One region of the Altererythrobacter sp. Root672 genome, then DNA from elsewhere that is predicted to be linked to it. Evidence: predicted binding sites of a transcription regulator. Region 1 holds the regulator's gene; each other region holds the start of a gene.
The links. Region 1 encodes LexA, which represses DNA repair genes until DNA is damaged. Its sites were predicted from a motif close to GTTCCNCNCTTGTTCT; they were not measured.
Positions count from the first base shown of each region.

Region 2: a site for LexA is predicted at 2,642-2,657, ahead of rmuC (DNA recombination protein RmuC). Genes of this name have one in related genera too.
Region 3: a site for LexA is predicted at 2,512-2,527, ahead of ASD76_RS13920 (MmcB family DNA repair protein). Genes of this name have one in related genera too.

Region 1 covers NZ_LMHH01000001.1:1,075,364-1,079,573, forward strand. The annotation lists gene ASD76_RS05230 (hypothetical protein) at 1-109, shown strand, start outside; gene moaC (cyclic pyranopterin monophosphate synthase MoaC) at 158-640, shown strand; gene ASD76_RS05240 (molybdopterin molybdotransferase MoeA) at 637-1,839, shown strand; gene lexA (transcriptional repressor LexA) at 1,910-2,596, shown strand; gene ASD76_RS05250 (ComEC/Rec2 family competence protein) at 2,599-4,210, opposite strand, start outside.
Region 2 covers NZ_LMHH01000001.1:1,541,586-1,545,795, reverse strand. The annotation lists gene ASD76_RS07430 (PEGA domain-containing protein) at 72-605, opposite strand; gene ASD76_RS07425 (formate--tetrahydrofolate ligase) at 762-2,429, opposite strand; gene rmuC (DNA recombination protein RmuC) at 2,675-4,042, shown strand; gene ASD76_RS07415 (SH3 domain-containing protein) at 4,039-4,210, shown strand, end outside.
Region 3 covers NZ_LMHH01000002.1:540,868-545,077, forward strand. The annotation lists gene ASD76_RS13910 (hypothetical protein) at 1-1,107, opposite strand, end outside; gene ASD76_RS13915 (sterol desaturase family protein) at 1,225-1,914, opposite strand; gene ASD76_RS13920 (MmcB family DNA repair protein) at 1,997-2,500, opposite strand; gene ASD76_RS13925 (diacylglycerol/lipid kinase family protein) at 2,614-3,501, shown strand; gene ASD76_RS13930 (hypothetical protein) at 3,498-3,875, opposite strand; gene ASD76_RS13935 (hypothetical protein) at 3,960-4,210, opposite strand, start outside.

The sequences.
Region 1 (4,210 bases):
CTTCCTCGACAGCTTCATGGCGAACGATCCGCAATGGGCGGTCTACGGCGCAATCCTCGCGCTGTTCGGCGTTGGCCAGGTGATCTGGAGCGCCACGCGCAAGCGTTGACGCCCGGGTCTGTCCTACTCGCCCCGGTTCTGTCATGGGCGTGAGCGGATGAACAAACTTACCCATCTGGATTCGCACGGCCAGGCGAGAATGGTCGACGTCGGCGGCAAGCCGGAAACCGCGCGCAGCGCGACTGCGGCCGGACGCATTCGTATGTCGGCAGAAGCGCTCTCGGCAATCCGCGACGGTAGTGGTCCGAAAGGCGATGTGCTCGCCGCCGCACGCATTGCCGGGATCATGGCCGCCAAGAAGACCGGCGAGCTCATTCCGCTGTGCCACCCGCTGGCGCTTGATGCGGTCACGGTGGACTTCACCTTCGAAGGCGACGGGATCCGCGTTACCACGCAGGCTTCGCTGACCGGCAAGACCGGGGTCGAGATGGAGGCCATGACCGCCGCTTCCATCGCCCTGCTCACGATTTACGACATGGCCAAAGCGATCGACAAAGGCATGGTCATCGGTGAGGTCCGCCTGCTCGAGAAAACCGGCGGCAAGAGCGGCACATGGAGGGCAGAGGGCGCGGGCGAATGACCCCGCCCCTACCCCTGATCGAGGCGCAGCAGCGGCTCCTGGACCTCGCCCGACCACTCGGCCCGGAAACCGTGACGGCGGAGCAATCGCTGGGGCGCTACCTGTGGAATGATCTGAGCGCCCGGCGGACGCAGCCCGCAGCCGATCTGTCGGCCATGGATGGCTACGCGGTTCAGGAGCCGAACGGCGGCCCCTGGCGCATAGTCGGCGAGAGCGCTGCTGGCCGGCCCTTTGCGGGGCTCCTGGAAGCCGGTGAGGCCATCCGGATCAGTACTGGCGCGCTCATGCCCGAGGGAGCCGTGGCCGTCCTGTTGCAGGAGGAAGCTCTCCGCGACGGCAGCGACCTGACCATCGCCCCCGATGGCGAAGCCTCCGCTCGACATATCCGCCGAAAGGGGTTCGACTTTGCGATCGGCGACACGATCCTTCAAGCCGGCACCCGAATGGGACCGGCACAACTCGCCCTCGTGGTTTCAGCCGGACTGGGCAGCACTGGCTTGGAAACCGGCAGCCTGCCTCGGGTCGCGGTAATCGACAACGGGGACGAGTTGGCGGTCGATCCCGCGGCGTGGGACGACCACCGCCTCCCCGCCAGCAACGGGGCGATGATCGCTGCCATGGTGCAACCGCTGTGCTCGTCGGTGGACCGACTCGGACCGGTGCCCGACAGCAGGGAAGCGCTGGCCAAGGCCCTGGGAACTGCGAGCGATGCCGATGTGATTGTCACCTCGGGCGGTGCTTCGGTTGGCGATCACGACCTGGTCAGGCCGGCGCTCGAAGAGTGGGGTGCGTCGATCGACTTTTGGCGAGTAGCGATGAAGCCGGGCAAGCCGCTTCTGGTTGCGCGGAAAGGGGACGCCCTCGTGCTCGGACTGCCGGGCAATCCGGTGTCCAGCTACGTCACGGCGTTCCTGTTCCTGCTCCCGCTCTTGCGCCGCCTTGCAGGAGCCAACAGTGCCTTGCCGGTCAAGTTCTCTGCACGAACGGCGACGGCCTTGCCTCCTGGTGGCCCCAGACTTGAGATGGTCCGGGCCCAACTCGCGGGCGGCATAGTCACCCCGCTTGGCCAGCAGGATTCGAGCGGCTTGCGCGCGCTTGCCATAGCCAATGCCCTGATCGAGCGGCCGATCGATGCCCCTTCCGCTGCGGCCGGAGACGAAGTCTCGATCTATTGGCTCCAAAATGGTGGGATGGGTTGACGAGTTCGCAAGAGTTGCTTAATTGTTCCTTGTTCGTTCCGAAGTGGAACATTTGAGGGAGAGCGCCTCCATGTTGACGGCCAAGCAGCACGAGCTTCTTCGTTACATCCAGGTAAAGCTGGAAGAGACCGGCATCTCTCCTTCGTTCGAGGAAATGAAGGAAGCGCTGGACTTGAAGAGCAAGTCGGGCGTCCACCGGCTGATCTCCGCGCTCGAAGAACGTGGCTTCATCAGGCGGCTTCCGAACCGCGCCCGTGCGCTCGAAGTTCTGCGTCAGCCTGAAAATGTGAGCCCTGCCTCGGCGCGGTCTGCACCGGCCAATGATTTGATTGGCAGAGCACCCCCACCGGCTTCCCGCCCCGAACCGGCGAACGACGTGATCGAGATTCCGCTCCACGGCCGAATTGCCGCCGGTGTCCCGATCGAAGCGCTCGAAGGCCAGGCCACGCTTCCGGTACCCGCTGCCCTCCTCGGAGCCGGCGAGCACTATGCGCTCGAGGTATCAGGGGATTCGATGATCGAAGCGGGCATCTTTGACGGCGACTTTGCGCTGGTGAAGCGGACCGATGTGGCGCGCGATGGCGACATCGTGGTGGCACTTGTGCGCAACGAGGAAGCGACGCTTAAGTACCTACGCCGCGAAAACGGCATGATCCGCCTCGATCCGGCCAACGGTGCCTACGATCCGCAGATCTATCCAGCTCATGAAGTCCAGGTTCAGGGCAAGCTGGCAGGGCTGCTGCGCCGCTATCACTGAGCCTATCGGCGGTCGGGTACTTTTCCCTGCCACCATCCATGGCTGCCTTGGCTCTGGGCGACAGTGTTCACGCGTTTGCTTTCAAAGGTGATCGCTAGTCCACCTGTCTCGCCAAGCGATCTTCGGTCGGCTTTGAACCAACGGGGACGGCAACTTGCCGGAAGCCAGCGGTCGGAGACCACAACGTCCACTCGTTCACATGCCGCAGCGAGCGCGCGTTCGGTGACGATCTCTCGGCTTCGGCTCATGAGAATTCGCCATTCGCGCGCACCACGCTGGATGGCAACGATGCAGAAATCACGGCTGCATTGCGCTCCGGGCCATTGTTCAAGCGGTACGGGCGAGCCTGAAACGCCAGCCAGTTCCATCAAGTTTTCGAGGGTGAAGTCGCTACGGGACTCGCGCAGCACCAGTAGCTGCTCGCCCTCGCCGGTTATCCCGACATGACGCCCGTCGCCGGAGATGAGCAGGTCGGGAATGGGGGTCGTCAACAACAGTCCAGTCGCGGCAAGCGCCGGCAATAGGCCTAAGAGGCGAACTCGACCTCGCCACAGCGCCAGCCATAGCCCTCCCACCACGAACAGCGCGAAAGCCAGGCCGCTCATCTGCGGCATCAGCTTGACTGCTCCGGGCTGCCCGGCGGTGAAGTGGGCGATCTGGAGCAAGAGTTCGAGCGACTGCCCGGCGAGCCACCAGGCTGGCGCCCCCGCCCCCACCAGGTCCAGAATCAACCCCAACGCAATCAGCGGCATCGACACGAAAGTCACGAGCGGGATCGCCACCACGTTAGCCACCGCGCCATAGATTCCCGCGCGATGGAAATGGAACAGCACGATCGGCGTCAGCACGATCTCGATCACTAGCCCGGTTGCCAGCAGCATCGCCGCCCGTCGCAAGCTCCAGGCGAGCCAGCCCTCCTCACGCGGCGCCAGAAAGGCCCGCACGGGCGCACAGCCGTGCAGCGCGACGATCGAAACCACGGCGGCAAAACTCATCTGAAAACTCGGCCCAGCCAGCGCTTCGGGCCAAACCAGCAGGACCGCGATCGCCGTTACGGCCACCATGCGCAGCGACAGCGGTTCGCGGCCGAGCGCCAGGGCCACGAGGACGAGCATGGCACCCACACAGCAGCGCACGGTGGGGACTTCCGCGCCCGTCAGCAGGGTATACCCAACCCCAACCAAGGCGCCCGAGCCCGCGGCGACCAATGGCAATCTCACCCGCAACGCCATCCATGGCCACAGCGCCAAAAGCTTGATCGAAACGAAGTAGGCCGCGGCGATCACTGCGCTGACATGCAACCCGCTGATCGAGAGCAAATGGGTCAGCCCCGCGTCGCGCATGGCCTCCTCGTCCGACGAGGCGATCGCGCCTCGATCTCCGCTGGCGAAGGCGGCGGCTATGGCACCCGCTGAACCGTCGAGACGGGACCGGACATGCTGGGACAGCGAACGTTGCACGCTCGCCAGCAGAGCCCCACCATGGGCCTTCTCGAGGAGTTCGATGTCGCCCTGCGCGCTTCCGGTTGCCGCCAGCCCCTGAAACCAGGCCGTGCGAGCAAAATCATAGCTTCCCGGCAGCATCGGTGGTTGCGGCGGCATCAGTCTCGCCTGC
Region 2 (4,210 bases), 470 kb from region 1:
AATTCACCTGTGAAAAGGGCCGCCCCATCGGAGCGGCCCTTGGAGATTGGGCAGTGTTTTCGCTTGTGGCGTTACTTGGCGCCGCCAGCGTCAGCTGCGCCTGTCGTAGTGGCGATACCGGCCGCCTGGGCGCCGATTCCCTCGGCAACGTCGGCCCGTACCTCATCGTTGTGAGCCAGGACCGTACCCGAGATCGCGCCCTCCTTGTCGAGCAGCACCGATTCCTCGGCGGTGCCGAGCTTGGCGAGGCGGACGTGGAGCGGTTCAGGGTAGAGGTAGTTGGTCGAGCCATTGGCGGCATCCACCGCACCGCCAATGATACCGCCAAGCAGGATGTTACCCGCCATGGCGCCGCCGAGCCGGCTCTGCACCAGCACGTAGGCGGGCTTGTAGCCTTCCTTGGTGATGTCGACCCGCAAGTCGTTGCGCCGCTTGAGATTGAGCTTGCACGGAGACACGCAAGTCGTGCCGTCGTTAAGGGTGATGGCGGCACCATCGGGATCGGTCCGCACGGTATAGTCCTGGCTGGTACCGTTGATGACCGTCGCGCAACCGGACAACGCAATAGAAAGGCCCGCGAGGGCCACAGTGTGGCGCAGTTTCATGTATTTCCCCCCAAGAAGTCGCAACGAACGGCGACGCGGAGGTACATGACTCAGAATGTGACCGTTACCAAGGGTGAATTTTGAAGGTTCTGCGGAAAAAGAAAGGGCCGCTCCACTGGGAGCGGCCCTTCGATTTCATACCGAGTGAATCGGTCCTTAGAACAGACCTTCGATCACGCCGTTCTCGAGCCGGATCTTCTCGGCGCTCGGGACCTTCGGCAGGCCGGGCATGGTCATGATGTCGCCGCAGATGGCGACGATGAAGCCAGCGCCAGCCGCCAGACGCACTTCGCGGACCGGCACCGTGTGGTGGCTCGGCGCGCCGAGCTTGGTCGGGTCGGTGGTGAAGCTGTACTGGGTCTTGGCCATGCAGATCGGCAGGTGGCCGAAACCGTCCTTCTCCCACTGGTGCAGCTGGTTGCGGACCGAGGAGTCGGCAATCGCTTCGTCCGCGCGGTAGATGCGGGTGGCGATCGTGTTGATCTTCTCGAAAAGCGGCATGTCAGACGGGTAGAGCGGGGCGAACTGCGACTGGCCGCTCTCGGCGATCTCGACCACGCGCTTTGCCAGTTCCTCGGTGCCGGCGCTGCCGTTGGCCCAGTGCGTGCAGACGAAGGCTTCGCTGCCAACAGCGGCGACCGCGTCCCTGATCGCCTGCACTTCGGCGTCGGTGTCGGTCACGAAGTTATTGATCGCCACGACTGCCGGCACACCGAACTGCTTCACGTTCTCGATGTGGCGGAGCAGGTTCACGACGCCCTTCTTCACCGCTTCGACGTCTTCCTTGCCGAGGTCGGCCTTGGCGACGCCGCCGTTCATCTTGAGCGCGCGCACGGTGGCGACGATCACGGCTGCCGACGGCTTGAGGTCCGCCTTGCGGCACTTGATGTCGAAGAACTTTTCGGCACCGAGGTCAGCGCCGAAACCGGCTTCGGTCACGACATAGTCGGCCAGCTTGAGCGCGGTCTTGGTCGCGGTCACCGAGTTGCAGCCGTGGGCGATGTTGGCGAACGGGCCGCCATGGATGAACGCCGGGTTGTTCTCCAGCGTCTGCACCAGGTTCGGCTGGATCGCGCTCTTGAGCAGCACGGTCATCGCGCCATGGGCGTTGATGTCGCGGGCGCGCACAGCGGTCTTGTCGCGGCGGTAGCCGATGATGATGTTGCCGATCGATTCCTCAAGGTCTTCGATCGAGGTGGCGAGGCACAGGATCGCCATGATTTCCGAAGCGACGGTGATGTCGAAGCCGGTCTCACGCGGGTAGCCGTTCGAAACGCCGCCCAGCGAGTTGACGATCTGGCGCAGCGCGCGGTCGTTCATGTCGAGCACGCGGCGCCAGGTGATGCGGCGGGTGTCGAGTTCGAGCGCGTTGCCCCAGTAAATGTGGTTGTCGATCATCGCGCTCAGCAGGTTGTGCGCGCTGGTGATCGCGTGGAAGTCGCCGGTGAAGTGGAGGTTGATGTCCTCCATCGGCACGACCTGGGCATAGCCGCCGCCGGCCGCGCCGCCCTTGACGCCGAAGCACGGGCCGAGGCTCGGTTCGCGCAGGCAGACGATGGAGTTCTTGCCGATGCGGTTGAGGCCGTCGTTGAGGCCGACCGAGGTGGTGGTCTTGCCTTCGCCCGCCGGAGTCGGGTTGATCGCGGTGACGAGGATCAGCTTGCCGTCTTGCTTGCTGGCCTGCTGGTTGATCCAGTCCATGGAGATCTTGGCCTTGAACCGGCCATAGGGTTCCAGCGATTCGTCAGGGATGCCCAGGCGGGCGCCGATTTCAGTAATCGGCTTCATCTTGGCTGCGCGGGCGATCTCGATATCGGTGGCCATCAGGCGTCCTCTTCCGGTTGCTGGCCCGCTATGAACCGCGGGCGTTAATTGGTCGCGATTTTTCGCAATCACGAAATTTTCGCAATCACGAATTTGTATGTGGCCCATACAATCTTACAGGCGCGATGCTCAAGGGCGAATCTTGCGGGTGGGCGTGTTCATCGGGGGATCGAGCGCGGCACAGCCTTGCAATGTTGGATTTTCCCGAATAAGTTCTCTTTTCGTTCCAAATTTCCGGAGGTTTGGTGGAACCGTTTCTCGTCATCGTGATCGTGCTTGTCGCCCTGGTGGCCGGTGCCGCACTCGGCTGGTTCGCCGGATCGCGCCCTGTCGCTGACTGGAAGGCGCGCCATGCGGAGGTCGATGCAGCGGCGAAGGAGCGCGAAGGGCAGTTCAAGCAGGCCGTGACGGAACTCGGCCAGACGCGGATCGAGAATGCGACGCTCAAGGCCAATGCCGAGAACTTCGACAAACAGATCGCGCAGCTCAACGAAGCACGCGCCGAGCTGCTGACCCAGTTCAAGGCGGCGGGCAGCGAAGTCCTGTCGAAGGCGCAGGAGGATTTCCTCAAGCGCGCCGAAGAGCGGTTCGGCAACTCGGAGAAAGCCAACAAGGAGGCGGTCTCCGCTCTGCTCGAACCGGTCAACCAGCGGCTCAAGAGCTACGAGGAGCAAGTTCGCGCCCTCGAAAGCCAGCGGGTCGACGCGTTCGGCCAACTGACCGGGTTGATCCAGTCGATGCGCGAAGGGCAGGAAGCTGTACGCAGCGCCGCGCAACAGCTCGGCAACAGCTTGCGCAACGCGCCGAAAGCGCGCGGGCGCTGGGGCGAACAGCAACTCAAGAACGTCCTCGAACAGTGCGGCCTGGCCGAACATACCGACTTCGTCACCGAGCATTCGGTGGACACCGACGAAGGACGGCTGCGTCCTGACGCGATCGTGCGCATTCCCGGCAACAAGCTGCTGGTGATCGACGCCAAGGTCTCCCTCAACGCCTACCAGGAAGCTTTCGAGGCGGCCGACGATGCCGAGCGCATTCGTCACCTCGATCTACACGCGGCCTCGATGCGCAACCACATCCAGACGCTGGGCGCCAAGAGCTACCAGAGCCAGTTCGAAGAAGCGCCCGACTACGTGCTGATGTTCGTGCCGGGCGAACACTTCATAGCCGCCGCGCTCGAGCATGATCCGCGCTTGTGGGACTTCGCTTTCGAGCGGCGCGTGTTGCTGGCGAGCCCGACCAACCTCGTCGCTATCTGCCGCACGGTCGCGCAAGTCTGGCGCCAGGACGGACTGGCACGCGAAGCCCGCGAGATCGGCCGCATGGGCGGTGAGCTTTATGACCGGCTGGCGAAGGTCACCGAAGACTTGACTAAGGTTGGGACGCACCTCGGTCGCGCCGTGGGCAGCTACAACGATTTTTCCCGCAGTTTTCAAAGTCGCGTGGTGGTCTCGGCCAAGCGCCTGCGGGACAAGCACATTGAGATTGGAAAGCGCGAAATCGAGGACGTGCAGCAGATTGAGATCGCGCCGGTTTACAGTCCGACCGACGATGCCCCAACGCCCCGCTTGGTCGATATCTCGGACGATGAAGACGAGGCCCGCCTCGCTTGACGGCCCGGCTCCTCTCGATCGTGCTGGCGCTGGTTTGCGCAGGCTGTTCGGAGGAGAATGCGCGGGCGGACGAGGTCAAGGACGCCACATCCTCGTCACCAACGCATCTCGCCAAGGGCAAGTGGGCGCCGCGAGACACTTGCACCGAAGTCGAGGGTGCAGACCTTT
Region 3 (4,210 bases), on a different contig from region 1:
GGCCATTTCGCGCGCCGCTGCGAGCCAGTCGCTGAGGCCCATGCTCATCGGATCGACCGACGGCATTTCCATCGCGGTTTCGATATAGTCGGTTAGGTCGAATTCGTCGTCGTCGATCGGGTCGCCCAGTTCGATGGGCAGCTTCCCCGTACCTTCGGAGGTCAGGATCGGCATCTTGAGCAGCGAGCCAAACGAAGGGCGGTGATCGTCTTCCTCGGCCTCGTCTGAGTCGTCGGATTCGTAACCGACTTCCTCGTCATCCTCCTCCTCGCTCTCGTCGAGTTGGTAGACGGCCTCGAAGAGTTCCTCATCTTCGGCCTCATCGTCATCGGCCAATGCATAGGCCTCCTCTTCGGCAGCGATGCCGAATGACGGGAGCGGCAGAGGATCGAATCCGGTGGGCGTGGGGACGTCATCGGTCGGTGCGGGCGGTTCGCTATAGGTCACGTTGATCGAAAGTCCTGTCGGCAGGCCGAGATCCTCGACGTGATCTTCGAAATCGGTGTCGGTTCGGGCTTCAAGGACCTGGTCGATCTCGAGCAGGAGCTCATCCGAATCGAGAGAGTCGGCGAGTTCCTTCCAGTTGATCACCCCATAGATGAAGTCGATCGTGTCATCGTCGCTCGAATAAGGCAGTAGAATCCCGCGGTAGGCGAGAGTCGCCCCGCGCTGGTTCACGAACTCCGCCTCGAAGCCGATCGGCGCCTGGTTGGCGAGGATCTGCATGTAATGGTCGGTGATGCGCGTCAGCAGCGAGCGCGCCGGCACGTCGGCCAGCGTCAACAGCTCTGCATCGCCTTCGCCGCATTCTTCCGCCAGCTTGTCGCCGATAAAGGAGATGCCGGGGTTCTCGATACCCCTGCTGAAGTCGAGCAACACGCTGTAGGGACCGAAGTCGGGGAGGCTATCCAGTTCGAGGTCTTCGATCGCCGGGTAGTTGCGGTCGTCGAGCAGGCTGGCCCAATGATTATAGGCGCGCACCTGCATGCGCCGTTCGTCCTGACCGATCTCGGGACGTGGCGGAGTGCGACGAACGGGTTCGTCGTCGGCCGGGTCATAGCCGTCACCGTCGGCAATAGGCCCGAAGTTGCCCCGCACCGTGTCCATGCAGCTAGTCCCCTAAACCTCTTCGCGACTGCCTATGGGCGCGGCATAGTTAATTACCCGTAAAATTCCCCTCGTGCCGCCGGCGCTTTCCGTATCCGGCCAAGGCTTTGCGCAGCGCTAGGCCGGGTCCGGGATGGCGAGGCCCCGGTCGGTGCCGCACAGGCGGTCCCAGAAGCGGAAATAGAGCCCGTAGTTGCAGCGGTACGCATCATGATGCCGCTGGTGGTGGCTCGCGGTAATCAGCCAGCCGCCTAGCCTGGAATGGACGAGCGCGCGGGGAAACATCTCCCACCCCATGTGGTTGGTCACGCCCATCAGGGTCATGATCGCCAGCACCAGGCCGAGCATGGCGACATGGATCGGCACCACGAACACCAGCAACGGAATGACCACGGCGCCGCTCAGGGCCTCGATCGGGTGGAAGCTCATCGCCGCCCAGGCGGTTGGCGGTCGGCTCGCATGGTGGACCGCGTGGGCGGCCCGGAACCAGCGCGGACGGTGGAACAGGCGGTGGGTCCAGTAGAACCAGGTATCGTGTAGGAGGAGATAAGCGAAGAGCGAGACCGGCAAGTACCACAGCGGATAGTCGGCAAGGCCGGTGTAGATCTGCGTCCAGCCGCGGTTTTGCCAGCCCCACGCGACGATTCCGGCAGGAACCCCATAGATCGCCGCCGAGGCGAGCGACCAGACGATCTCGCGCCGGATTTGCGGGTCCAGCCCGGCATAGAGCCCTGGGTGGATGCGGCGTGTGACGAACGCGAACACTCCGCTTGAAAGCGCATAGCGTGCAGCGACGATGGCCGTCATGGCCAGGGCTGAGAGAGCCAGTTCGTTCACGCGCACATGCTGCCACAAGCAGCCATCCTTTGGGAAGCGACGGCTTGCGGTGTTAGCCCAGGCCTTGGCCCCAGACAGCGCACTGCGGGTCGAGTCCGACGAGATGGCGGCGCAGGGCCGTGCGCGCCAGGCGTTCGGTCTCGACCTTGCGCCGGGCGGCGGCCAGCGGATGGCTTGGCGCCGGCCGGACGATCTCGGCGTCGTATTCGTCGGCCACGATCACGCCGCAGCAATCGGGACGGAAGTCGGGGCCTTCCAGACAGGTGCGGTCAAGTTCAGGCGGCAGGCCCCAGAAGAACTTGTCGCAGAAATCGAGATAGTCGGGCCACTTGCCGTCACCCAGCAAGTCCGACCGGGCGGTCTTGATCTCGACGATGACGATATGGCCCTTGGCGTCGATCCCCATGAGGTCCGCTCGCCGCCCGTTGCGCAGCGGCATTTCGGGGAGAGCCCAGATGTCGTTGCGCGCAAATAGCCGGCAGATGCCGCGCGCCACCGCTGCCGCACGACGTTCAGAGAGTTCGGAGCCAAGAGCGAGACTGGGAGAATCGGCCATTCACCCAAAATGGAACAGATGTGGAACATGGTCAAGGTAGCGTCATGCACGGATCGTTAGGGGCCGCTGGTGCATGACTGCGTGCTCCAGGGTTTGAGGATGGTGCTGGAAGCATGGGCGTGCCTGCGCGGAACATTGCGAAACAGCTGGCCGCGCCAGTGGTCCAGCTGTTCACCAATCCCACCTCGGGATCGTATTCGCGCGAGCGCATTGCGGAGCTGGCGCGGTCGCTGGAGGCAGAGGGTGCGACTGTCCTTCACTGCGACAGTGGCGGTGACCCCGAGTTCGCCGAAACCGCCACCCACGTCTGCGTTGTCGGCGGAGATGGAACCGTGCGCCGCGTGGCTGGTGCGATGGCTCGGCAGACGCGTGCGGTTCCGCTCAGCATCTACCCTTCGGGAACCATCAACCTGCTCGCGCGAGAAGCGGAATATCCTGCCGATCCGCGCGCCTTTGCCCGGCTCGTCCTCCAAGGCCGCGCGGGGCGCCCGCACTATCCTGTCGCGCTGGGTGACGGGTTCTTCTTTTCTTGCGCCGGAGCAGGGCCGGACAGCTACGCGGTTGAGCGTGTCTCGTTGCCGCTCAAGCGGCGGATCGGGCGCCTCGCCTACGCTGCCGCGTTCTGTAAGTTGCTGTGGCATTGGCCGCGGCACTCCATTCGCCTCGAGGCCGAAGGCCGGGTGCTCGAATGCGAGGCGTTCTATGTCGCCAAGGGCCGCTATTACGCTGGCGCATGGAGCCTCGCCCGGGCGGCTCGCGTGCACGATCCGCTGTTGCACCTCGTCGCCCTGCCCAGGGCTCGGCGTCGCGACTATGCGCGTTTCGTGTTCGGCTTGATCTGCGGACGCGACGCTTCGCGCCAGGCGGGCGTGGTGAGCTTCACCTGTCGAGAGCTGACCGCCACGTGCAAAGTCGCGCTCCCGTTGCAGGCGGATGGGGACATCGTCGGCACGCTTCCGGCCTCGATGGCCGTCAGCGAAGTGCCGCTGGCCTTCTGTTAGGCGGCACCGGCGGGGTTGAGCAGCGCCATCACGGCGGCTCGGGCGTCGATGAATTCCTCCCACAGCGCCTGGGCGGCAGGCTTGGGATCGACTCCGCGCGCACTTACCGACAGCAGCGCGACGATACCGGGCTGCATGAAGGCGGAAATATCGGCGATGCCGTGTTCGGCGCGCTCCCGACGCCAGGGATCGGCGCCCTGCAACAGTTCGCCAATCTCGCGCCCGTCAGCGGAGGCCGGTTCGGTTTCGACTCGGGCAAGGGTTGCGACCACTCGGGCGGCCTCGGCCAGCGCCGTCCAGCGTAGCGAGGCTTCGAGCGTCTCATTCCGTCCCGGCACAAAGTTGTCGGGCGCGGCGTAGAAGGAGGGCGGCATGGCGTTCATCGCCTGCCGGGTTAGCGCTTCGCTGCTTGCGAATTGGTTAGCGCCCGAAGCCGGTTAGGCTCCGGGCACCGAATCTTACTGGCCTTCAGGCGGCGGACCGAACGGATCGCCTTCGTCATCGAGTCCGAGATCGACGTTGGCCCCGCCACCGTCCTTCACCAGGCGGTTGTTTTCCTCGCAGACGTATTCGCGAATCTCCCAGGTCTTCTCTCGGCGGAACGCGAGCTGTTGGACGTAGGGTTCGGTCAGCACGTCGGGGTCGGTGATAGTGGTCTCGATCCGCAGCACGTCGGGCTTATCAAGCCAGATCCTCTCCTGGATGCGCA